DNA from 4 places in the Streptomyces gottesmaniae genome. Region 3 is predicted to be linked to each of the others. Evidence: riboswitches for the same ligand, from Rfam matches in the RefSeq annotation. Region 3 holds a riboswitch; each other region holds the start of a gene.
The links. Region 3 has a riboswitch for cobalamin ahead of RM704_RS03785 (ribonucleoside-diphosphate reductase subunit alpha). Riboswitches for the same ligand answer to the same signal wherever they lie in the genome.

Region 1 (5,494 bases), on a different contig from region 3:
GTCCTGGTGGCGGGGGCAGGTCCGATCGGCTGTCTGGTCGTGGCGGCGCTGCGGCACGCCGGAGCCGCCGAGGTCGTCGTCAGCGATCTGCACGAGGAGCCGCTGCGGATCGCGACAGAGGTGGGCGCGACCGCCACGGTGCGGGCGGACCGGCCCGGCGACCCGACCTGGGCCGGCGTCTTCGACGTCGCCGTGGAGGCGTCCGGGGCGCCGGCCGGGCTGCGCAGCTGTGTGGAGCGGACGCGGCGCGGCGGCACCGTGGTCATGCTCGGGCTGCTGCCGCTCGGGGAGATCGGGCTGCTCGGCAATGTGGCGGTCACCCGTGAGCTGGAGTTGCGCGGTTCCTTCCGCTTCGACACCGAGTTCGACGAGGCCCTGTCCCTGCTGGCCCAGGGCCTCCCCGTCGATCCGGTCGTCACGCACACCTTCCCGTTGGAACGGTCCGCCGTCGCCTTCGAGACCGCCCGGGACCGCACGGTCGCCTCCAAGGTGCTGCTGGATCTGACCGAGCGGGCGTGAGCGGGCGTCAGGTGCCGACGACCGCCGGGTGCTGAAGGTCAGCGGTAGAGGGCGGGGCGTTCGACGAGTTCGACCTCGGTGCGGACGCCCTCGGTCTGGGCGCGGACGCCCGCCTCGGAGATCGCGGCGACGGCGTACCCGTCCCAGGTGCTGGGTCCGGTGACCTGGCCGCGACGGGTGGCGTCCACCCAGGCCTGGACCTGTCGGTCGTAGGCGTCCTCGAACCGCTCGATGTAGCCCGGGGTGACCGTGCCGCCCCAGCGGCCCGCCGTGTTGACGAGCATGTCGTGCCCGTCGCCGATGCGGGCCGTGCCGTCCTCGCAGACGGCCTCGGCCTGCACCTGGTAGCCGTAGCGGGCGCTGAGGAAGATCTCGACGTCGACCACCGCGCCGCCGTCGGTCTCGAAGACGACGAGCTGCGGGTCGCTCAGACCCTCGGGGGCGTGCGCGGACGGCCGGGGCCGCAGCACGCTGACGGCGGTGATCTCCTGGCCGAGCAGCCAGCGGGTGACGTCCATCTCGTGGGCCACGGAGTCGTTGACGGCCATGGCGTCGGTGAAACCGGGCGGGGCCTCGGCGTTGCGGTGCCGGTGGTGCAGCAGCAGCGGCCGGCCCAGGTCACCGCTGTCCAGCAGGGCCTTGAGCTTGACGTACTCACGGTCGTAGCGGCGCATGAACCCCACCTGTACCCGGCGGTGCCCCAGCCGCTGCTCCGCCTCCAGCAGCCGGAGCGCGGAGGCGGTGTCCGGAGTGAGGGGCTTCTCGCACAGTACGGGCAGGTCGTGGGCGAACGCGGCGAGCAGGGCCGCCTCGTGCGCGGGGCCCGGTGAGGCCACCAGGACGGCGTCGACGCCCGGTGCGGCCAGCGCCTCGGCCGGGTCGCCGTAGGCCACGCACCCCTCGATGCCGGCGGCGATCGTCCGGGCGCGGTCGGTGTCGAGGTCGACGACGGCGGTCACATGGGCGCCGCTGATCACCTCGGAGATCCGGCGCACATGGTCGGCGCCCATCCGGCCGGTGCCGACGACGGCGACACCGAGGGAGCCCTGCTCGGTCATACCGCTTCTTCCTTTCGTGCGGGCCGGGGCGGCGCCCGGGGCTGCGGGCGCACAGGGTCTCGGTCTCCCCCGAGGAGCCCTTCTTCACGCCTGCGCGACGGGCTTCGCCGGCCACGGCAAGCGGCCCACGCGGAATTGCGTTTCCCCGCGCGACGATCAACGGTTAGGCTCCCCCGGCGCGCGTCAGGCGTGTGCACATCAAGGTGGGGGCACGGGGGACATGGTCGACGAATTCGCCGATTCCGGAGCGGGCTCGGAAGGTGATGGGGATGCGGAGACGGGTTCGGCAGCAGGTCCGGCGAGGGGAGCGGTCGTAGGTCCGGAGACAGGATCGGCAGTGGATCCGGCGACGGGATCAGTCGTAAGTCCGGCGACGGCGGCGACAGCAGGTCCGGATACGGGATCGGCAGTAGATCCGGCGACGAGATCGGCAGCGGATCCGGAGGCGGGTGCGAGAGCGGCTTCCCGAGTCGGCCCGCCGAAGGAAATGAGCACGGGCGCACAGGTGGTCTCGGCGGTGGCGACCGTGGGGGTGCTGCTGGGCGGGATGTGGCTGCTGGCCGACCTCCTCGACACGACCCCGGAGACCTTGGGGCCGGCCGTCTGCTCGACCTCGGACGACGCCTCTCCCACCCCACGGGGCAGGGTCTCGGGCGCACAGCTGTGCACCGCCCTGAACCGCTCCGACCTGCCGAAGCTCCTCGGTACACCCACCGAGCAGGCGGTCAGCGCGTCGGGCAGCGAGAACGAGTCCACCTGGTTCGACGGCACCAGGACCGTCACCCCCGAGGCGACCGTCGACCTCGACACCTACACCGTGGAGCTCTCGGCGTCGTACGAGGACCTCCCTGTCGCCGAGTCGGTCGGCCATCTGGGCGCCGGCGTCGAGAGCAGGACGGTCCTGGGACATGCGGCGGCCCTGTACTCGGGTCAGACCATCTCCATCTCGTTCCGCCTCGACGGCAGTGACCCGCAGTCCGGCCCCGGCGGCGTCGCCCGGCGGCTGCTGGTCGCGACCGACCCGAAGGACAGCGGCACCACCTTCGAGCTCGTCATCTATCGCCAGGATTCGCAGGTGCCCGACGACGCGGCCCTGTTCCGTGTGGCCGAGAAGGTCCTGCCGACGCTCCCGGGCTGGAAGCCCGCGGCCTGACGAGCCCCCGGGTGGCCTCCGACGCTCGGGCGGCCCAGGCACTCCGGCGGCCTGTGATAGCTTGCCGACGCCAGTCGAACCCACGTACGCACACGTAAGTACGCGTACGGGTCAGGGAATCCGGTGTGAATCCGGAGCTGACGCGCAGCGGTGAGGGTGACGGGCGGGACAACTGCCACTGGACGGCGATCACGATCGCGGTCCGGGAAGGCGTCCCGTCCGGGTGACCCCGAGTCCGAAGACCTGCTGGCGGTCCCCGGCACCGAGGGGTGCCCGGGGAAGCACCGTACGACCGGGCTTCGCGCATGAGCCCTCGACGCCGAAGGAAGTCCCGTGCCACTCGCACGCCCCGTCCGCCATGCCGTCCTGTTCCTGGCCGCCGGTTCCCTGTTGCTGACCGGCTGCGGAGGCTCCGGCTCCGCGGCGCCTCCGGGCGGTGGCCCGGCCTCGGGCGGGTCCGCCGGATATCCGGTGACCCTCGACAACTGCGGGCGGGAGGTGCGGGTCGACAGCCCGCCCGAGCGCGCCGTCTCCCTCAACCAGGGCACGACCGAGATCCTGCTCTCCCTCGGGCTCGCCGACCGCATGGTGGGCACCGCCACCTGGACCGATCCGCTGCCGAAGGGGCTGGAGAAGGCCGACGCGAAGGTGCCTCGGCTCGCCGACGACGCGCCCTCTTTCGAGAAGGTCCTGGACACCGAACCCGACCTCGTCGTCTCCTCGTTCGCCTCCACGCTCGGCAAGGGCGGTGTGGCGAGCCGGGAGGAGTTCGAGAAGCTCGGCGTCCCCACGTATCTGTCGCCCTCCGACTGTGTGGGCAAGGACAACAGCGGTGACGGCGACGGCGTCCGCACCGAGCCGCTGACCATGGAGACGGTCTACGGCGAAGTCCGCGATCTGGCCCGCGTCTTCGGGGTCGAGGAGCGCGGCGAGAAGCTGGTGGCCGAGCTGAGGTCCCGGGTGCGGAAGGCGACCGCCGGACTCGACGCAGAGGACGTCACCGTCATGTACTGGTTCGCCAACGCCCAGTCCCCGTACCTCGCCGGATGCTGTGGCGCTCCCGGGGTCATCACCCGCGAACTGGGCGCGAAGAACGTCTTCGACGACACCGAGGAGGAGTGGCCCCAGGTCAACTGGGAGACCGTGGCGGATCGCGATCCCGACGTCCTCGTCATCGGGGACCTGGTCCGCAAGCAGCAGACGGCCGAGACGGCCGCGAAGAAGATCGAGTTCCTGGAGTCCGACCCGGTCACCCGGAACATGACGGCGGTGCGGGAGAAGCGCTATGTGCTGCTGCCCGGCCAGGCCATGAACCCGACCGTCCGGACCGTCGAGGGCGTGGAGAAGCTCGCGGCGGCACTGCGCGAGTACGGCCTCACGGGATGACCGGCACGGAGCACGACGCGGAGCCCGACACGGTCGGCGACGCGGTCACCGACACGTCGGCGCCGGCCCAGGCAGGTGGGCCGCCCTCGGCGAAGACCGGTGGGCCGGCCCCCACGCGGACCGGTGGGCCGAGCCTGGCGGAGACCGGTGGAGCGGACGGTTCGTCGGTGGCGGTGGTGGCGGTGGCCTTCGGCCGTCGGCTGCGCTCGGGATCGGCGTGGACGGCCGGGCTCGGGGGACTGTTTCTCTCCGTCGCCCTCGCGATCACCATCGGTCCGGCCGACATCGGCGTGGTCGACGTCTGGTCCACGGTGGTGGCCCATCTCGGCTGGGGGCACACGGAGTTGACGCCCATCCGGGACGGCATCGTGTGGAACCTACGGCTGCCCCGCACCCTGCTGGCCGCCGTGTGCGGGGCCGGACTGGCCGTGTGCGGCGCGGTGATGCAGTCCCTGCTGCGCAACCCGCTCGCCGACCCCTTCGTGCTGGGCGTCTCCTCCGGCGCGTCGACCGGCGCGGTCGTGGTCGTGGTGCTCGGCGTGGGCGGTGGGGTCCTGTCGGTCTCCGGCGGCGCGTTCCTGGGCGCGGTGGCCTCCTTCGGGCTCGTGCTGCTGCTCAGCCACACCCTCGGCGGCACCACGGACCGCGTGGTGCTGGTGGGTGTCGCGGCGATGCAACTGTTCTCCGCGCTCACCTCCTTCATGGTGATGACCGCGGCCGACGCCGAGACGACCCGCGCGGTGCTGTTCTGGCTGCTCGGCTCGCTCAGCGGGGCCGACTGGACGGATGTGACGGTGTGTCTGGCGGTGCTGGTGGTGGTGCTGCTGGTCTGCCTGGGGCACACCCACGCACTGGACGCGTTCGCGTTCGGGCAGGACGCAGCGGCCTCGCTCGGCGTCTCCGTGGCCCGCACCCGGCTCGTACTGCTGTGCGCCACCGCTCTGCTCACGGCCGCCCTGGTCGCCTCGTCGGGGGCGATCGGCTTCGTCGGTCTGGTGCTGCCGCACGCCGCCCGCGCGCTGACCGGCTCCGGCCACGGTCGGCTGCTGCCGGCCACCGCGCTGGCCGGGGCGGTGTTCCTGGTGTGGGTCGACACCCTGGCCCGTACGGTCCTGGACCCGCAGGAGGTCCCGGTCGGCGTGGTGACGTCCCTCATCGGCGTCCCGGCGTTCGTCGCCATCATGTACCGGACCAGGAGCACCCGATGACCGACACCGCCGCCGACCCGGGCGCCTCCTCCGGGCTGCGCGCCGAGCGGGTCTCCCGCGCCGCCGACGGCACGCTGATCCTGGACGGGGTCAGTGTGTCGCCCCGGCCCGGCACCGTCACCGGTCTGCTCGGCCCCAACGGTTCGGGCAAGTCCACACTGCTGCGCCTG
Region 2 (5,494 bases), on a different contig from region 3:
TCCCCAGTGCTCCTCGACGGCCGAGCGCAGTTCCTCGGGGAGTTCGGCGAACCAGCGACGGTAGTCGGCGGCCGGGATGCGGACCGGGTTGCGGGCCAGTTGCTCGTCGGTGAGCCAGTCCTGGTCGTGGCCGCCCGCCTCGATCAGCGCACGGATCAGCTCGTCGCCGTCGCCGGAGGCCAGGCCCGGCACCTCGGTGTCCGTCCCGAAGTCGTAGCCCTCCTCGCGCAGGCGCCGCAGCAGGGCGACCGCGCTGGCGGGGGTGTCCAGGCCGACCGCGTTGCCGATGCGGGAGTGCTTGGTCGGGTAGGCGGAGAGGACGAGCGCGAGGCGCTTGTCGGGGTTGGCGATGTGGCGAAGTCGCGCGTGGCGTACGGCGATCCCGGCGACGCGGGCGGCGCGCTCGGGGTCGGCGACATAGGCCGGGAGGCCGTCCTCGTCGATCTCCTTGAAGGAGAACGGGACGGTGATCAGCCGGCCGTCGAACTCGGGGACGGCGATCTGGCTGGCCGCGTCGAGCGGGGAGACGCCCTCGTCGTTCTCCTCCCAGGCCGCGCGTGATCCGGTCAGGCACAGGGCCTGCAGGATCGGCACGTCGAGGCCGGTCAGGGCGCCGGCGTCCCAGGACTCGTCGTCGCCGCCGGCCGAGGCCTCGGCGGGCTTGGTGCCGCCGGCGGCGAGGACGGTGGTGACGATCGCGTCGGCGGCGCGCAGTTCCTCGATCAGCTCGGGCTCGGGGGCCCGCAGCGAGGCCACGTAGAGCGGGAGCGCGCGGGCGCCCTGGTCCTCGATCGCCGCGCACAGGGCGTCCACGAAGGCGGTGTTGCCGCTCATGTGGTGGGCCCGGTAGTAGAGCACGGCGACGGTGGGGCCGTCGGTGTTCCTGGCCTCCCGGGACAGCGGACCCCAGGCGGGGGCGGCCGCCGGCGCGTCGAAGCCGTGGCCGGTGAGCAGGACCGTGTCGGAGAGGAAACGGGCCAGCTGCTCCAGGTTGGCCGGGCCGCCGTGGGCGAGATAGGCGTGGGCCTCGGCGGCGATGCCGATCGGGACCGTGGAAGCGGCCATCAGCTGGGCGTCGGGCGCCTGTTCACCGGTGAGGACGACGACCGGGCGGCCGTCGGCGAGCAACAGGTCGAGGCCGTCCTGCCAGGCCCGGATGCCGCCGAGGAGGCGTACGACGACCAGATCGGTGCCGTCGAGGAGGGCCGGGAGGTCCTCCAGCGCGAGGCGGGAGGGGTTGGCGAAGCGGTAGGGGACCGGGCCGGCGGCCGCGCGGGCGCTGAGCAGGTCGGTGTCGGAGGTCGACAGGAGCAGGATGCGGGGCTGCGTCGAGCGCTCCCCGGACGATGGCTGCATGCGGCTGCTGGCCTTCCTCGGGGTCCGCGCCCCGGGCGGTGTCGGATCGGAGTCTCCCCTGCTCGGGCGGGCCGAGTGGTACGGGGAAGGGAGTTCCTGACTCGCCCGACCCTCCTGGGACGGGCTCACAGTGGCGGGACCGCGCCGGACTCACACCGGGCTTCCTCCCCTGTCGCCTTCCGTGGCGTCGATGGACCGGATGATCCACCGAGCAGCATAGTAAGGGTCGCCTCAAAAGGGCGGAGGATACGTCCGTTGTGCCGGTGGGTATGCTCGCCGCCATGTCCACGCCTCCCCTGCGTTCATCGTCCCAGGCCACAGCGGTCACACGGGACCGTGGCGACGCCTGCCCGGGGACGCTGCGGCTGCATACGGCGGACGACGGGGCGCTGGCGCGGGTCCGGGTGCCCGGTGGTGTGCTGACCGTCCGACAGGCCGAGGCGCTCGCGGAGGCGGCGCGGCGGCTCGGCGATGGTGATCTTCACCTCACTTCCCGCGGCAACGTGCAACTGCGCGGACTGGCCGACGGCTGCGGGGGCGAGCTGGCCGAGTCGCTGGACGCGGCGGGGCTGTTGCCGTCCGCCGGGCACGAGCGGGTGCGCAACATCGTGGCCTCGCCCCTGTCCGGTCTCGACGACCGTGGTCTGCGCGACGTGCGGCCCTGGCTGTCCGCCCTGGACACCGCGCTGTGCGCGAGCGAGGCGGCGCGGCGGTTGTCGGGCCGGTTCCTGTTCGCGCTCGACGACGGGCGGGGGGACGTGGCCGCGCTGGACGCCGATGTGACCGTCCGGGCGACCGGGGACGACGGCGCGCTGCTGAGTCTGGGGACGGCCCGCGAGAGCCTGTCGGTCCCGGGTGAGCACGCGGCCCTGGCCGCGCTGACCGCCGCCGAGACCTTCCTGGAGGCGGCGCGGGAGAGCGGGGCACGGGTCTGGCGCGTGACCGAACTCCCCTTCCAGGACAAGCTGATCGGCACGGTCCGGGACCGACTGGCGGCGGCCGTCGGCGTGGACGCCGCGATCCGGGTTCGTCCCGAGAGCGCGACGGCCACGGCCGGAGCCGACGGCCCGCCCCCCGGAGCCGTCGGCGACGCCCTGTCCGTACACGCGCCCCTCGGTCGTCTCACCCCCCTGCAATGGCGGGAGTTGACGGCGCTCGCGTCGGCGACACCGAGCCGTGAACTGCGGCTGACCCCCTGGCGCGGGGTCGTCGTACCCGCACCGGGCCTGCGCGGCGAGCAGGTGACCGACGCGCTCGCCCGGCTCTCGGTGACCGGTCTCGTCACCGATCCCGCCTCCCCCTGGCCGCGCGTCGGCGCCTGTATCGGACGGCCCGGCTGCGCGAAGTCCCTGGCGGACGTACGGGCGGACGCGACCGGGAGTCTGGAGGCGGCGAGCCGCGCGGGGCTCCCGCTGTACTGGTCCGGCTGCGAGCGCCGCTGCGGCCACCCCCGGGGCGAACGGATCGACGTGGTGGCGGTGGAGAGCGGCGGCTACGAGCTCTCCCGCACCGCCCCCGGCCGAGAGCCCCGCACCGCGCCCATGGCGGACCCCTCCCGACTCGCCGCCGCTCTGGGGGAGATCACCCCGTGAAGGCCGAGAACACACACGACGTGGACCCGAGTACACGCACGACCCGCACGAACGACCCCCGTACGACGACCGAGAGCAGCGAGAAGACCACCGTGACCACCTACGACTACGAGAAGGACGGCCCGGCGATCTACCGGCAGTCCTTCGCCACCATCCGCGCGGAGGCGGACCTCGCGGCCCTGCCCGCCGATGTCAGCCAGGTCGCGGTCCGGATGATCCACGCCTGCGGAATGGTCGACCTGGTACGGGACTTGACCTACACCCCCGGCGTCGTGGCCCGCGCCCGGGAGGCCCTGCGTGCCGGGGCGCCCATCTTCACCGACGTCAGGATGGTGGCCAGCGGGGTGACCCGCAAGCGGCTGCCCGCCGACAACGACGTGCTGTGCACGCTCTCCGACCCGGCCGTCCCCGCGCTGGCGGCGAAGCTGGGCACCACGCGCAGCGCCGCCGCGCTGGAGCTGTGGCGGGACCGTCTGGAGGGGTCGGTCGTGGCCGTGGGCAACGCGCCCACCGCGCTCTTCCGGCTGCTGGAGATGATCGACGAGGGCGCGCCCCGGCCCGCCGCCGTCATCGGGGTGCCGGTCGGGTTCGTCGGCGCCGCCGAGTCCAAGGACGCGCTGGCGGAACATCCGTCGGGCCTGGAGCACCTCGTCGTACGCGGCCGTCGTGGCGGGAGCGCCATCGCCGCCGCCGCGCTCAACGCGATCGCGAGTGAGGAAGAGTGAGCGGCAAGCTGTACGGGGTGGGGCTCGGCCCCGGTGACCCGTCCCTGATGACCGTCCGTGCCGTCGAGGTGATCTCCGAGGCGGACGTGATCGCGTACCACAGCGCCCGGCACGGCCGTTCCATCGCCCGCTCGATCGCGGCGAAGCACCTGCGCGCCGACCACATCGAGGAGCGGCTGGTCTATCCGTTGACGACGGAGACCACCGACCACCCGGGCGGCTACAAGGGCGCGATGGAGGAGTTCTACGCGGAGGCGTCGGCCCGGCTGGCCGCGCATCTGGACGCGGGACGCACGGTCGCGGTCCTCGCGGAGGGCGACCCGATGTTCTACGGCTCCTACATGCACATGCACAAGCGGCTGGTCGACCGCTACGACACCGAGGTGATCCCCGGTGTCACGTCCGTGTCGGCCGCCGCGGCCCGGCTCGGCACACCGCTCGCCGAGGGCGAGGAGGTGCTGACGATCCTGCCGGGCACCCTGCCGGAGGAGGAGCTGACCGCGCGGCTCGCCGCGACGGACGTGGCCGTGGTGATGAAGCTGGGGCGGACCTTCACCAAGGTGCGCAGCGCGCTGGAGAGTTCGGGACGGCTCGGCGAGGCCCGCTACGTGGAGCGGGCCACCATGTCCGGGGAGCGGCTCGCCGAACTGGCGGACGTCGACCCCGAGTCGGTGCCGTACTTCTCGGTGGCCGTGCTGCCGAGCCAGGTCGACGTCGAGCGGCCCGAGGCCCGGGAGCGGGGCGAGGTCGTGGTGGTCGGGACCGGGCCCGCCGGTCCGCTGTGGCTGACGCCCGAGACGCGGGGCGCGCTCGCCGCCGCCGACGACCTCGTCGGGTACACCACCTACCTGGACCGGGTGCCGCGCCGGGCGGGTCAGGTGCGGCACGGCTCGGACAACCGGGTCGAGTCGGAGCGGGCCGAGTTCGCCCTCGATCTGGCCCGGCGCGGGCGGCGGGTCGCGGTCGTCTCCGGGGGTGACCCGGGGGTCTTCGCCATGGCGACGGCCGTGCTGGAGGTCGCCTCGCAGGAGGAGTACGCCGACGTGCCGGTGCGGGTGCTGCCGGGGGTGACCGCCGCCAACGCGGCCGCCGCCCGGGCCGGCGCCCCGCTCGGCCACGACTACGCCACGATCTCCCTGTCCGACCGGCTCAAGCCCTGGGAGGTGATCGCCGAGCGGCTGCGCGCGGCGGCCTCGGCGGACCTGGTGCTCGCCCTCTACAACCCCGGTTCGCACAGCCGCACCTGGCAGGTGGGCAAGGCGCGCGAGTTGCTGCTGGAGCACCGGGCGCCGGACACCCCGGTGGTGGTCGCGCGGGACGTGGGCGGCTCCGGCGAGCGGGTGCGGATCGTACGGCTGGCCGAGCTGGACCCGGCCGAGGTCGACATGCGCACGATCCTGCTGGTCGGCTCCTCGCAGACCCGGGCGGTACGGCGCGGGGAGGGTGAGGAGATCGTCTGGACGCCTCGCCGGTATCCGGAGGGGTGAGCGCGTGCGGCGCCGGACCGACGGACGCGCGCCGCATGCCGCCGCCGAGGATCGGCCGTCCGACGCCGGACCGCCGAGGGCCGACCGGCGCCGGACCATCGGACGGGCATCGCCCCGACCCGACGAGGACGGACTGCGCGGCGCCGGACCTCCGGGCGGGAGCCACACCCCGCCCAGTGACGTCGAACCTCCGGGCGGGCGCCGAGGGCCGGCCGACCGACGTCGGACCGCTGGACGGACATCGCCCCGACCCGACAAGGACGAACTTGCGCGGCACCGGACCTCCGGGCAGGAGCCACACCCCGCCCAGTGGCATCGGCCTACGCGGCGGCGC
Region 3 (5,494 bases):
ACGAGGTTGTTCGCCACGATCGAGTCGCCCGTCGCGAAGAACGCGACCAGGCGGCCGATCAGGTGCTGCTCGGCCGGGGAGAGCTTCGCGAGGTCGGAGACGTCCGAGTGGAGGTCGACCTCCTCGACGGTCCAGGTGTTCTTGATCGCGTCCCGGTAGCGCTCGTAGAAGTCCGGGTAGCGCATCGGGCGGAGCGTGAGCTCGAAGCCGGGGTCGAGGAGATTCTGGTTGCTGGGCATTACTGGCAGGCCTCGCAGGACTCGGGGTTCTCAAGGGAGCAGGCGACGGCATCCGGGTCGGCCGGCTGCTGGACGGGGATGGTGTTCTCGGGCCGGGCCGGGGTCTGCGCCTGGCCCTGGCCCTGTGCCGCGCGGGCGATGCGGGTCGCCGGGCGAGAGCGCAGGTAGTACGTGGTCTTCAGGCCCGACTTCCACGCGTACGCGTACATCGAGGAGAGCTTGCCGATCGTCGGCGTCTCCAGGAACAGGTTGAGCGACTGGGACTGGTCCAGATACGGCGTGCGGGCGGCGGCCATGTCGATCAGACCGCGCTGCGGGATCTCCCAGGCCGTGCGGTACAGCGCCCGTACGTCGGCCGGGATCCACGCGAAGTCCTGCACCGAGCCGTTGGATTCGCGCAGCGCCTCACGGGTGCGGGCGTCCCAGACGCCCAGCTCCTTCAGGTCCTTCACCAGATACGAGTTGACCTGGAGGAACTCGCCGGACAGCGTCTCGCGCTTGAACAGGTTGGACACCTGGGGCTCGATGCACTCGTACACACCGGCGATCGAGGCGATGGTGGCCGTCGGCGCGATGGCGAGGAGCAGGGAGTTGCGCAGGCCCGTCGTCGCGACGCGCTCGCGCAGGGCGGACCAGCGCTCCGGCCAGGTGGGCTCGACACCGTAGTGGTCGGGGTGCAGCACACCGCGCGCCGTACGGGTCTTCTCCCAGGCCGGAAGCGGGCCGGCCCGCTCGGCGAGGTCGGCGGAGGCCTCGTACGCGGCGAGCATGACGCGCTCGGCGATCCGCGTGGACAGGGCCTTCGCCGCCGGGGAGTCGAAGGGCAGACGCAGCTGGAAGAAGACGTCCTGGAGGCCCATCGCGCCGAGTCCGACCGGACGCCACCTGGCGTTGGAGCGGCCCGCCTGCTCGGTCGGGTAGAAGTTGATGTCGACCACGCGGTCGAGGAAGGTGACGGCGGTGCGGACGGTCGCGTCCAGCCGCTCCCAGTCCATGTCGCCCGTCGCCCGGTCGACGAACGCGCCCAGGTTCACCGAGCCCAGGTTGCAGACCGCCGTCTCCCCGTCGTCGGTGACCTCCAGGATCTCCGTGCAGAGGTTGGAGGAGTGGACGACGTGGCCCGGCTCGGCCGTCTGGTTCGCCGTGCGGTTGGCGGCGTCCTTGAAGGTCATCCAGCCGTTGCCGGTCTGCGCGAGGGTGCGCATCATCCGGCCGTACAGGTCACGGGCCGCGATGGTCTTCTTCGCCAGGCCGTCCGCCTCCGCCTTGCGGTACGCGGCCTCGAACTCCTCGCCCCACAGGTCGACCAGCTCGGGTACGTCGGCGGGGGAGAACAGCGACCACTGCTCGTCCGCGTTCACCCGGCGCATGAACTCGTCCGGGATCCAGTGCGCCAGGTTCAGGTTGTGCGTACGCCGGGCGTCCTCGCCGGTGTTGTCGCGAAGCTCCAGGAACTCCTCGATGTCGGAGTGCCAGGTCTCCAGGTAGACCGCGGCCGCGCCCTTGCGCCGGCCGCCCTGGTTCACGGCGGCGACCGAGGCGTCCAGCGTCTTCAGGAACGGCACGATGCCGTTGGAGTGCCCGTTGGTGCCCCGGATCAGCGAACCGCGCGAGCGGATGCGGGAGTACGACAGGCCGATGCCGCCGGCGTGCTTCGAGAGGCGGGCCACCTGGTGGTAGCGGTCGTAGATGGAGTCCAGCTCGTCCAGCGGGGAGTCGAGGAGGTAGCAGGACGACATCTGGGGGTGTCGCGTACCGGAGTTGAAGAGCGTGGGGGAGGAGGGGAGGTAGTCGAGGCGGCTCATGAGCCCATAGAGCGCGGCGACTTCGTCGAGGGCACGGATGCCCGCCTCCGCGTCGGCACCCGTGTCCTCGGCGAGGCCGGCGGCGACCCGCAGCATGAAGTGCTGGGGCGTCTCGACGACCTTGCGGGTGAGGGGGTGCCGGAGCAGATAGCGGCTGTGCAGGGTGCGCAGGCCGAAGTAGCCGAAGCGGTCGTCCCCGGCCGGGTCGATCAGGGCGTCGAGGCGCTCGGCGTGGGTGCGGGTGAACTGGGCCGTGCGGTCGGCGACGAGTCCCTCCCGGTGGCCCACGGCGATGGACTCGGTGAACGTGGTGACACCCTGCGAGGCCGCCTCGGCACGGATGCCGACGGCCAGCAGCCGGGCGGCCAGCTTCGAGTAGGCGGGATCCTCGGAGATGAGGCCCGCGGCCGCCTCCGTGGCCAGCTCACGCAGCTCCGCGACCATCTCGGCGGAGGACACACGCACCGACCGGCCGCGCAGCGCGGCGGCGGCGACCCGGCCGGGATCGGCGTCGGGGAGGTCGGCGGTCAGCTCGGTCAGGGTCCGCAGCAACGCGGTACCAGGACCGTCGGTCTCCGTCGTCGGGTCTGCTGGAACCGACCTGGCTGCGGCCGGGTCGGCTGACACCGGATCGGCTGGCGCGATGGTCACGTGGGGCTCTCCCTCGCTCGGCTGGGGCCCTGCGGAAGGCAGGCGGCAGCACACGAGCGCACGGGGGCGTCGCGTCCACCGGCCCATTCCACGAGGCCCGGACGTCAGGGCACCCGGACCGGACGGCCGGGCGCACTGTCGGCAGGTGTTCGGACTGAACAGGCGTGCACATTTGACGACGTATGCACGCGAGTACACCGTTGCGGGACAGTTCCGGATTCACACCGGATTCCCCTGCGGCGACAGCGAGCATGAGCATACATCTAGTGCCGGGGCGCGGTGTCACCCCCACATGTTGTGTCGCCATCGGCTTCGCAGGGTGTCAGAGTGTCAACTCGTAGGTGAGCAGCGTGAGGTCCAGAACGTCGGGGAGGGGGTTCCAGTCGCGCTCAGGTGTGCGAGTGAAGCCCAGGCGTCCGTAGATGCGATGGGCCGCGTGCATGCTCCGCTGGGTCGACAGGACGACACGCGTACAGCCCTCCACGGTGCGGGCGCGCTCCAGGCAGGCCCGTACGAGTGCCTCACCGACACCTCGTCCGCGGGCCTTCGGGGAGACCGCGAGCATCCGTATCTCGGCTTCTCCCTCGCGGGCGATGTCGGCCATGGGCCCGCCCGCGGGGACGAAGGTCACTCCGCCCAGCACCTGTCCCTCCGCGACCGCCACGAGCACGTCGGCCCGGGCGGCCCGCTTCGCCACGTCCCGCAGCTCGTCGAGGTACTGGTCGCTCTCTCCGAAGTCCAGCAGCCCGTCGCGGAGGTAGGCCTGTGCGGTGATCTCGCCGAGCGTGGCGTACTCCTCGGGAGCCACCGGCCTGATCGTGATGTCCATGCGTCGCAGTGTGCACGAGGGGCGGCTTCGCACGGCGGCGGTTTTCCACAGGCGCCGCCGATGGTCGGACAATCAGATCGCGTCAGGGTGTCGCCGGCCACCTGGGCAGCGTCGTCACGAAGTCCGCGCTGAAGTCGCGGGTGCCCGGTCCCAGCGCGACGCGGCCGGTGGCCTGCAGACGGGCGGTCAGGGCGGGGGACTCGGAGTAGTAGACGCGCCGGGCGGCGGCCGGCACGAACACGGTCTGGCCACGTGTGAGTTCGCTCGCGCACTCCACGACGACGGCCCCGTCGGCGGCCTCGACGAACGCCTCGTCGCCGCAGACGCCGACGGCCAGCGGATCGTGCAGCGGGCAGGTGCCGTCCCCGCCGTGGCGGGTGTAGGCGGCCATGTAGGTGCGCATCAGCCGGGCGGCGAGGGCCGTGCCGGGCCCCGCGGCCTCCAGCGCGGCCAGGTCGTCGGGGCGGAACAGCCAGCGGTGCGAGGCGTCGAGGTCGACCATGGTGAACGGGATGCCGGAGGACAGCACGATCTCGGCGGCGTCCGGGTCGGCCCAGATGTTGAACTCGGCGACCGGGGTGAAGTTGCCCGGGACCTGCGCGGCGCCGCCCATGAACACGAACTTGCGGACGCGGTGGGCGAAGTGCGGGTCCTCCAGCAGGGCGATCGCCACGTTGGTGAGGGGGCCGGTGGCGCAGACCGTCAGCTCGCCCTCGTACTCCCTCGACAGGCGCAGCAGGGCCTGGGCGGACGACTCCGTCGGGTGGGGGGCCGTCGAGTCGGGGAGGGTCTCGTCGCCGAGGCCCGCGGGGCCGTGGAAGGCGGATGCCTCGCGGTAGGGGAGGCGGGAGAGGGGGCGGCCGGCGCCTCTGTGGACCGGGACGTGGGCGTCGATGCGCAGGGCCCGGGCGAGGGCGCGGGCGTTGGTGTACGTGGCTTCGGCGGGGAGGTTGCCGCCGGTCGAGGTGTACGCCTTGAGGTCCCACAGGTCGGTGCCGAGCAGGTACTGGAGGGCTACGGCGTCGTCGATGCCGGGGTCGCTGTCCAGGACGATCGGGGGGCGAGCGGTCACCGTTGCAGCGTAGCCGGGTGCGCGCCCCCGCCGCCCCTACCCGGTCCCTTCCACCAGGGGCTGCGCCCCTTCGACCCCTGTCCGCGAGTCCGGTGGGGGCTGGTCGCGCAGTTCCCCGCGCCCCTGAAAAAGCGGGGCTGCGCCCCTGCTTTTTCAGGCCGCCAGCCCCCTGGACCCGCGCCCGCCTAGTGGCTGGTTCCCGCCGTCGCCGGAGGGAGTTCCACCTGGACGCCCGGGTCGCCGGCGTCCGCCGTGTAGTCCTGCGGCCTGGTCTCGTCGATGCCGTCGGGAGCCTTGGCGGCCCGCAGGACGAAGGTGAGGACCACCGTGACCACGACGTTGAGGACGAAGGCCGTCAGACCGATGTAGCCGATCTCGCCGATGCCGGGGATCTCGGCGGACGAGCCGCCGAAGTGCTTCTGGGTCGGGGAGGCCACGCCGTACGCGGCGATCGTCCCGTACAGCATGCCGACCGCCCAGCCGGCGATGAGGGCCCAGCGGTGGAACCAGCGGGTGAAGAGGCCGCCGACGAGGGCCGGGAAGGTCTGGAGGATCCAGATGCCGCCCAGGAGCTGGAAGTTGATGGCGACCGTCTTGTCCATGGTGAGGACGAAGGCCAGCGCGCCGACCTTCACCAGCAGGGACACCAGCTTGGAGACCTTGGTCTCCTGTGCGGGCGTGGCGTCCGGCTTGATGAAGTCCTTGTAGATGTTGCGGGTGAAGAGGTTCGCCGCCGCGATGGACATGATCGCCGCGGGCACCAGGGCGCCGATGCCGATGGCGGCGAAGGCCACGCCCGCGAACCAGTCGGGGAACATCGTCTCGAACAACTGCGGGATCGCCAGCTGCCCGTTCTGCACCTGGATCCCGGCCGCGATCGCCATGAAGCCGAGCAGGG
Region 4 (5,494 bases), on a different contig from region 3:
GTCCACCGACGAGGTCGGCGGCAACGCCACCTCGGCGGCCGAGCCCCGGAACGTCACCAGGCCCACCTTGTCCCGCCGCTGGTAGGCGTCGAGCAGCAGCGACAGCACCGCGCCCTTCACGGCACCCATCCGCTGCCGTGCCGCCATCGACCCGGAGGCGTCGACCACGAACAGCACGAGGTTGCCCTCCCGCCCCTCCCGGGTCGCCTGCCGCAGATCGTCACGCCGTACCACCAGCCCCGGCCCGGACCGCCCCCGTGTCCGCTGATGCGGCGCGGCGGCCTGCACCGTGGCCGCCAGATGCAGCTTGGTCAGCGTGCCACGCGGCCTGCGCGCCCCGGTCGTGCGCCCGTGCTCGGTCCGGGCGCGCGAACGCCGCCCGGCGGCACCCTCCCCGAGCCCCGGCACGCTGAGCACCTTCGTACGGAACGGCTCGGCGGCCCGCACGGCGGACTGCTCCCCGGCGGCGGGTGCCTGCGCCGGCACACCCTCGCCGGACTCGGGCTGCGCGCCCCCGTCGCCGCCCTGCGGTCCGTCGGACTCGGGAGCGGGCGGCCGCCCACCCCCACCGGGCCCGTCGGGATCGGGATCGGGATCGTCGTCCTGCGGGTCCTGCGGGTCCTGCGGGTCCTGCGGGTCCTGTGCGCCTTGCGGCGGTTCCGCGAACTCCTCCAGCGTCTCGTCGAGTTTGTCCTCGTCGAGCCCCGGCGCGTCGAACGGGTTCCGGCGACGCCGGTGCGGCAGCGCGAGCAGCGCCGCCCGGCGCACATCCTCCGCGAGCACCTCGGTCCGGCCGTTCCACGCCGCCAGCGCGGTCGCGGTCCGGGCCATCACGATGTCGGCCCGCATCCCGTCCACCTCGAAGGCCGCGCAGGTCGCCGCGATCTGCCGCAGCGCACCGTCGCCCAGCACCACGGACGGCAGCAACTCCCGCGCCGTGACGACCCGTTGCCGTACGTCGGCCTCCTCGTCCGCCCAACGGGCCGCGAAACCGGCCGGGTCGTCGTCGTAGGCGAGCCGCCGCCGGACGACCTCCACCCGCTGGTCCGGCTCCCGCGAGGCCGCGACCTCCACGGTCAGCCCGAACCGGTCGAGCAACTGCGGCCGCAGCTCGCCCTCCTCGGGGTTCATCGTCCCGACCAGCAGGAACCGCGCGGCATGCCGTACCGAGACGCCCTCGCGCTCCACGTACGAGGCGCCCATCGCGGCCGCGTCGAGCAGCAGGTCGACGAGGTGGTCGTGGAGCAGGTTCACCTCGTCGACGTAGAGGATGCCCCGGTGCGCGTCCGCGAGCAGCCCCGGCTCGAACGCCTTCACGCCCTCGGACAGCGCCCGTTCGATGTCGAGGGCGCCGACGAGCCGGTCCTCGGAGGCACCGACGGGCAGTTCGACCATCCGCGACGGCCGGGTCTCGAACGCCGGCTCGTGCGGCCCGTCCGGACACGCCGGGTCCGGCTTCACGGGATCGCAGGAGAAGCGGCAGCCGACGACGACCTCCACCTCCGGCAGCAGCGCCGCGAGCGCCCGCACGGCGGTGCTCTTCGCGGTGCCCTTCTCGCCGCGCACCAGCACACCGCCGACGGCCGGCGACACCGCGTTCAGCAGCAGCGCGAGGCGCAGGTCGTCCTGGCCGACGACGGCCGTGAACGGAAAAGGAACACTCACTTTGCGTCGCCCTCCAAGTCACCCTCCGGCAGCGGGCGGTTGACCCGCGGCCGGTCGTTCAACAGCGTGCCCGTGCTCATTCGGACGCTCCCGGTGTTCCCGGTGCCCCGGGCGGCACGAACGGCAGCCCCGTCGGCGCGCCCGACTCGATGAGCCGCCACAGCGCGTCCGTGTCCGCGTGCTCCTCGATCAGGTCGCCGAGCCGGTCGAGCTGCTCCTCGCGCAGCGCGGCGAACGACGTGTCGGGGGCCGGCACGAACCGCCGCCCCGAGGCCGTCGCCACCTCGCGCAGGAAGGCCCGCCGGAACCCGTCCGACTCCAGTGACCCGTGCCAGTGCGTGCCCCAGGTCTGTCCGACCCTGCACCCGTCCAGAAAGGGTTCGCCGCCCAGGACCTCGGCGACCCCGTGATGGATCTCGTACCCCTCGACCCGTTCCCCGAGGGCCTCCCCGACGGGCCGCGTGAGCGTCTTCTCCGGGGCGAACCGCACCCGGACGGGAAGCACCCCGAGCCCCGGGACGTGTCCTCGGCGGCTCTCGACGTCGTCCTCGATGTGCTCCCCGAGCATCTGGAACCCGCCGCAGAGCCCGAGCACCGGCCGCCCTTCGGCGGCTCTGCGCACCAACGCCTCGGCGAGCCCGCGCTCCCGCAGCCACTCCAGCGCCCGGACCGTGCCCCGGGTCCCGGGGACGACGACCAGGTCGGCGTCGGCCAGTTCCTCGGCGCGGTCCACGAACCGCACCACGACACCGGGTTCGGCGGCGAGCGCGTCCACGTCGGTGAAGTTGGACATCAGCGGAACCGCGCACACGGCGACCCGCAGCACGTCCTCCCCGACGGGCGGTGCGACGTTCGACTCCCGGACCGTGCCCCGCAGCGAGATGCGCAGCCCGTCCTCCTCGTCGATCCCGAGCCCGTGCCGGAAGGGCAGCACCCCGTACGTCGGCCGCCCGGTGAGCCCGCGCAGCATGTCGAGCCCCGGCTCCAACAGGGAGACGTCCCCCCGGAACTTGTTGACGAGGAACCCGGCGACGAGGGCCTGGTCCTCGGGGGAGAGCAGCGCGACGGTCCCGAAGAACGACGCGAAGACCCCGCCGCGGTCGATGTCACCGACCACGAGCACGGGCAGCCCGGCGTTCCGGGCGATCCCCATGTTGACGATGTCGGTCCGCCGCAGATTGATCTCGGTCGGAGAGCCGGCCCCCTCGCAGATCACCGCGTCATACGTGCCCCGCAGCTCGGTGAGACACTCCAGCACGACCCCGAGCAGCCGCTGTTGCCGCCCCCCGTGGTACCCGCGCGCACTCATCTCGCCCACGGGCTTGCCGAGCAGCACCACCTGACTGCTGCTTTCGCCTCCGGGCTTCAGCAGCACGGGGTTCATGAGCGCGGTGGGCTCCACCCGGCACGCCTGCGCCTGCATGGCCTGCGCCCGCCCGATCTCGGCGCCCTCCTTCGTCACGAAGGAGTTGAGCGACATGTTCTGCGCCTTGAACGGGGCGACCTTGACCCCCTGCCGCACCAGCCACCGGCAGATCCCGGCGGTGACCACGCTCTTCCCCGCGTCGGAGGTGGTCCCGGCGACCAACAGCCCGCCACTCATCCGTGCCTCCTCGTCCGCAGCAGCGACACACCCGCACCGATCCCCAACGCCAGCCATCCGACCCGCCGGGACAACCGGACGGTCCGCTCGATGTCACCCACGACGACGGCGCGTCCCTCCCCATTCAGCACCGGCCGGTGCTCGACCCGCCCCCCGTACGACAACGTGCCCCCCAGCCGCACTCCGAGCGCCCCCGCGAACGACGCCTCCACGGGCCCCGCGTTGGGACTCGGGTGCCTGCCGGCGTCCGCGCGCCAGGCCCGTACGGCCCCGCGGGCATCCCCACCGCAGGCCGCGGCCAGCACCGCCGTCAGCCGGGCCCCCGGCCAGCCCACCACGTCGTCCAGCCGCGCGGAGGCCCATCCGAACCGCCGATACCGCTCCGAGCGGTGTCCGACCATGGCGTCCAACGTGTTGACGGCCCGAAACCCCACCAGCCCGGGCACACCCGCCACGGCTCCCCATACGAGCGCGCCCACCACGGCGTCGGAGGTGTTCTCGGCGACGGACTCCACGACCGCCCGCGCGATCCCGTCCGGGTCGAGCGCCTGGGGATCCCGCCCGCACAGATGGGGCAACCGGGCCCGGGCGCCCTCGACGTCCCCCGCGTCGAGGGACCGCGCGATCGCCCGAGCCTCCCGCCCGAGCGAAGTCCCCCCGAGGACGGCCCAGGTGGCGGCGGCGGTCAACGCGACGGAGGCCGCACGCGACGGGCGTACGGCGGACGAGGCGAAGGCCCCGAGCGCCACGGCGCCACCCGCGCACACGGCGGTGTGCAGCGCGCCCCACCCTCGGTGGTCCCGCCACAGCACCTGCTCCACGGCACCGGCGGCCCGTCCGAACGCGGCGACCGGATGCCCCCGGCGAGGATCGCCGAGCAGCAGATCGCCGAGGAGTCCGGCGGTGGCGCCGTACGCGAAGACGCGATCGGCACGCACCGGTTCAGCCGATCGCGAGGTCGGACGAGGATCCGGTACCGGGACTCAAGCGGCAGCCGCACATGGCGATATGTCCTCACTCAGGGTGTCCACGCCCTGGTTCGACGAGACCGACGGCGAGAGTTCCTGGCTCCCGGGAGGTTCTTCCCCGGTGACAGTGGCGGGACCGCGCCGGACTCGCACCGGCTTCCTCTCCTGCCGTCGTACATGGCCCCGGCAGTCCACCACGCTCCCGGAAGACCCGTCAACTTGCTGTTGACCTGCGGTGCAGGGGTGTGCTCAGCCCCACATCGCTGAAATATGGCCAGACGCCCGAATCGGCTCTTTCCGCGCTCATCTCCGCAGCGCCGGGCGGGAACACTTGAGGGAACGGCAGTACGCGTGTCGGCGCGCTGACTTGTGAGGTGGAGGTCGGGCGTCGTTCGAGGAGGGGCGGGTTCTGGTGTGTGACTCGAGCTCGAAGAAATACGCTGTGCTCTCCTTCCGTCACAGCGCGTGGTGTGGTTTTCTGGCGGGGCTTGTGGACCCGGGAGCGGACGGCTCCTGAAGAACCGTTCGGGGGACGGGAGGTACACGCGATGGAAGATCGGACCAAGGGAACCGCCTCGGCGCGTGCGCGGGCATCGCGGGACCGGCGGACGCTGTTGTCCGCCGCCGCGCCGCTGGTGCTCTTCAGTACGGTCGCCGGGGTCCTCGCCGTCGGGGTGGGAGCTCTCGCCGCCCTGCTGGTGCCGGGGACCGAGGCGCGGGCTGTCGTCTGGCCGGCGGTGACCGCCCTCCTCGCCACGGGGGCGGGCCTGTGGTGGGGGCTCGCCCCGGTCACGGAGCGGCTGAGGGCCCTGGACCGGGCTCTGGTCGGGGCTCGCCCGCGGGGGCCGGAGGAGCGCTGAGGCCGACGGGCCGCGCGGCATCCGCGCGGGCGCGCAGCACCCGGCGAGGGTGACGGCCCGCTGTGGACAATGGACAAAACCCTCGTACCCGGTCAAACGGTACGAGGGGTTTGTCTCTGTGTGTCGTGCGAGGTGGGAGGGGTGGACGGGCCTCAGGCCATGATCAGGTAGATCCCGTAACCCACCGCCGCCGTGCAGGCCGCGAAGCAGGCGTACGCCGCTGTCGTGGCGAGGGCGGGCGACGTGCCGGCGGTGGTCGCGGCCTCCCGCTTGGAGAGGCCGACGATCCCCAGGGTGAAGAGGCCGACGAGGGCCACGGTGACCACGAGGCTGACTCCGAAGACGGAGCCGAGGGCTGCCCAGTCGATGTGCATGTTGGTGTTCTTCCTCAGGAGGTC

Region 1: linked by a shared signal. The riboswitch ahead of RM704_RS09195 (ABC transporter substrate-binding protein) and the one ahead of RM704_RS03785 (ribonucleoside-diphosphate reductase subunit alpha) in region 3 are both predicted to bind cobalamin.
Region 2: linked by a shared signal. The riboswitch ahead of cobN (cobaltochelatase subunit CobN) and the one ahead of RM704_RS03785 (ribonucleoside-diphosphate reductase subunit alpha) in region 3 are both predicted to bind cobalamin.
Region 4: linked by a shared signal. The riboswitch ahead of RM704_RS18245 (cobalamin biosynthesis protein) and the one ahead of RM704_RS03785 (ribonucleoside-diphosphate reductase subunit alpha) in region 3 are both predicted to bind cobalamin.

What each region holds. Positions count from the first base shown of each region.
Region 1 is NZ_JAVRFJ010000006.1:88,763-94,256, forward strand. Features, by position in the region: gene RM704_RS09180 (L-idonate 5-dehydrogenase) at 1-519, shown strand, start outside; gene RM704_RS09185 (Gfo/Idh/MocA family protein) at 558-1,577, opposite strand; gene RM704_RS09190 (DUF6215 domain-containing protein) at 2,065-2,730, shown strand; cobalamin riboswitch at 2,785-2,995, shown strand; gene RM704_RS09195 (ABC transporter substrate-binding protein) at 3,064-4,116, shown strand; gene RM704_RS09200 (FecCD family ABC transporter permease) at 4,113-5,324, shown strand; gene RM704_RS09205 (ABC transporter ATP-binding protein) at 5,321-5,494, shown strand, end outside.
Region 2 is NZ_JAVRFJ010000006.1:113,213-118,706, forward strand. Features, by position in the region: gene cobN (cobaltochelatase subunit CobN) at 1-1,356, opposite strand, end outside; cobalamin riboswitch at 1,427-1,580, opposite strand; gene cobG (precorrin-3B synthase) at 1,626-2,948, shown strand; gene RM704_RS09295 (precorrin-8X methylmutase) at 3,041-3,673, shown strand; gene RM704_RS09300 (precorrin-2 C(20)-methyltransferase) at 3,670-5,160, shown strand.
Region 3 is NZ_JAVRFJ010000002.1:292,807-298,300, forward strand. Features, by position in the region: gene RM704_RS03780 (ribonucleotide-diphosphate reductase subunit beta) at 1-239, opposite strand, end outside; gene RM704_RS03785 (ribonucleoside-diphosphate reductase subunit alpha) at 239-2,695, opposite strand; cobalamin riboswitch at 2,819-2,954, opposite strand; gene RM704_RS03790 (GNAT family N-acetyltransferase) at 3,018-3,524, opposite strand; gene RM704_RS03795 (nucleoside hydrolase) at 3,607-4,596, opposite strand; gene mctP (monocarboxylate uptake permease MctP) at 4,782-5,494, opposite strand, start outside.
Region 4 is NZ_JAVRFJ010000014.1:204,220-209,713, forward strand. Features, by position in the region: gene RM704_RS18235 (putative cobaltochelatase) at 1-1,665, opposite strand, end outside; gene RM704_RS18240 (cobyric acid synthase) at 1,742-3,268, opposite strand; gene RM704_RS18245 (cobalamin biosynthesis protein) at 3,265-4,206, opposite strand; cobalamin riboswitch at 4,305-4,447, opposite strand; gene RM704_RS18250 (hypothetical protein) at 4,785-5,096, shown strand; gene RM704_RS18255 (hypothetical protein) at 5,249-5,470, opposite strand.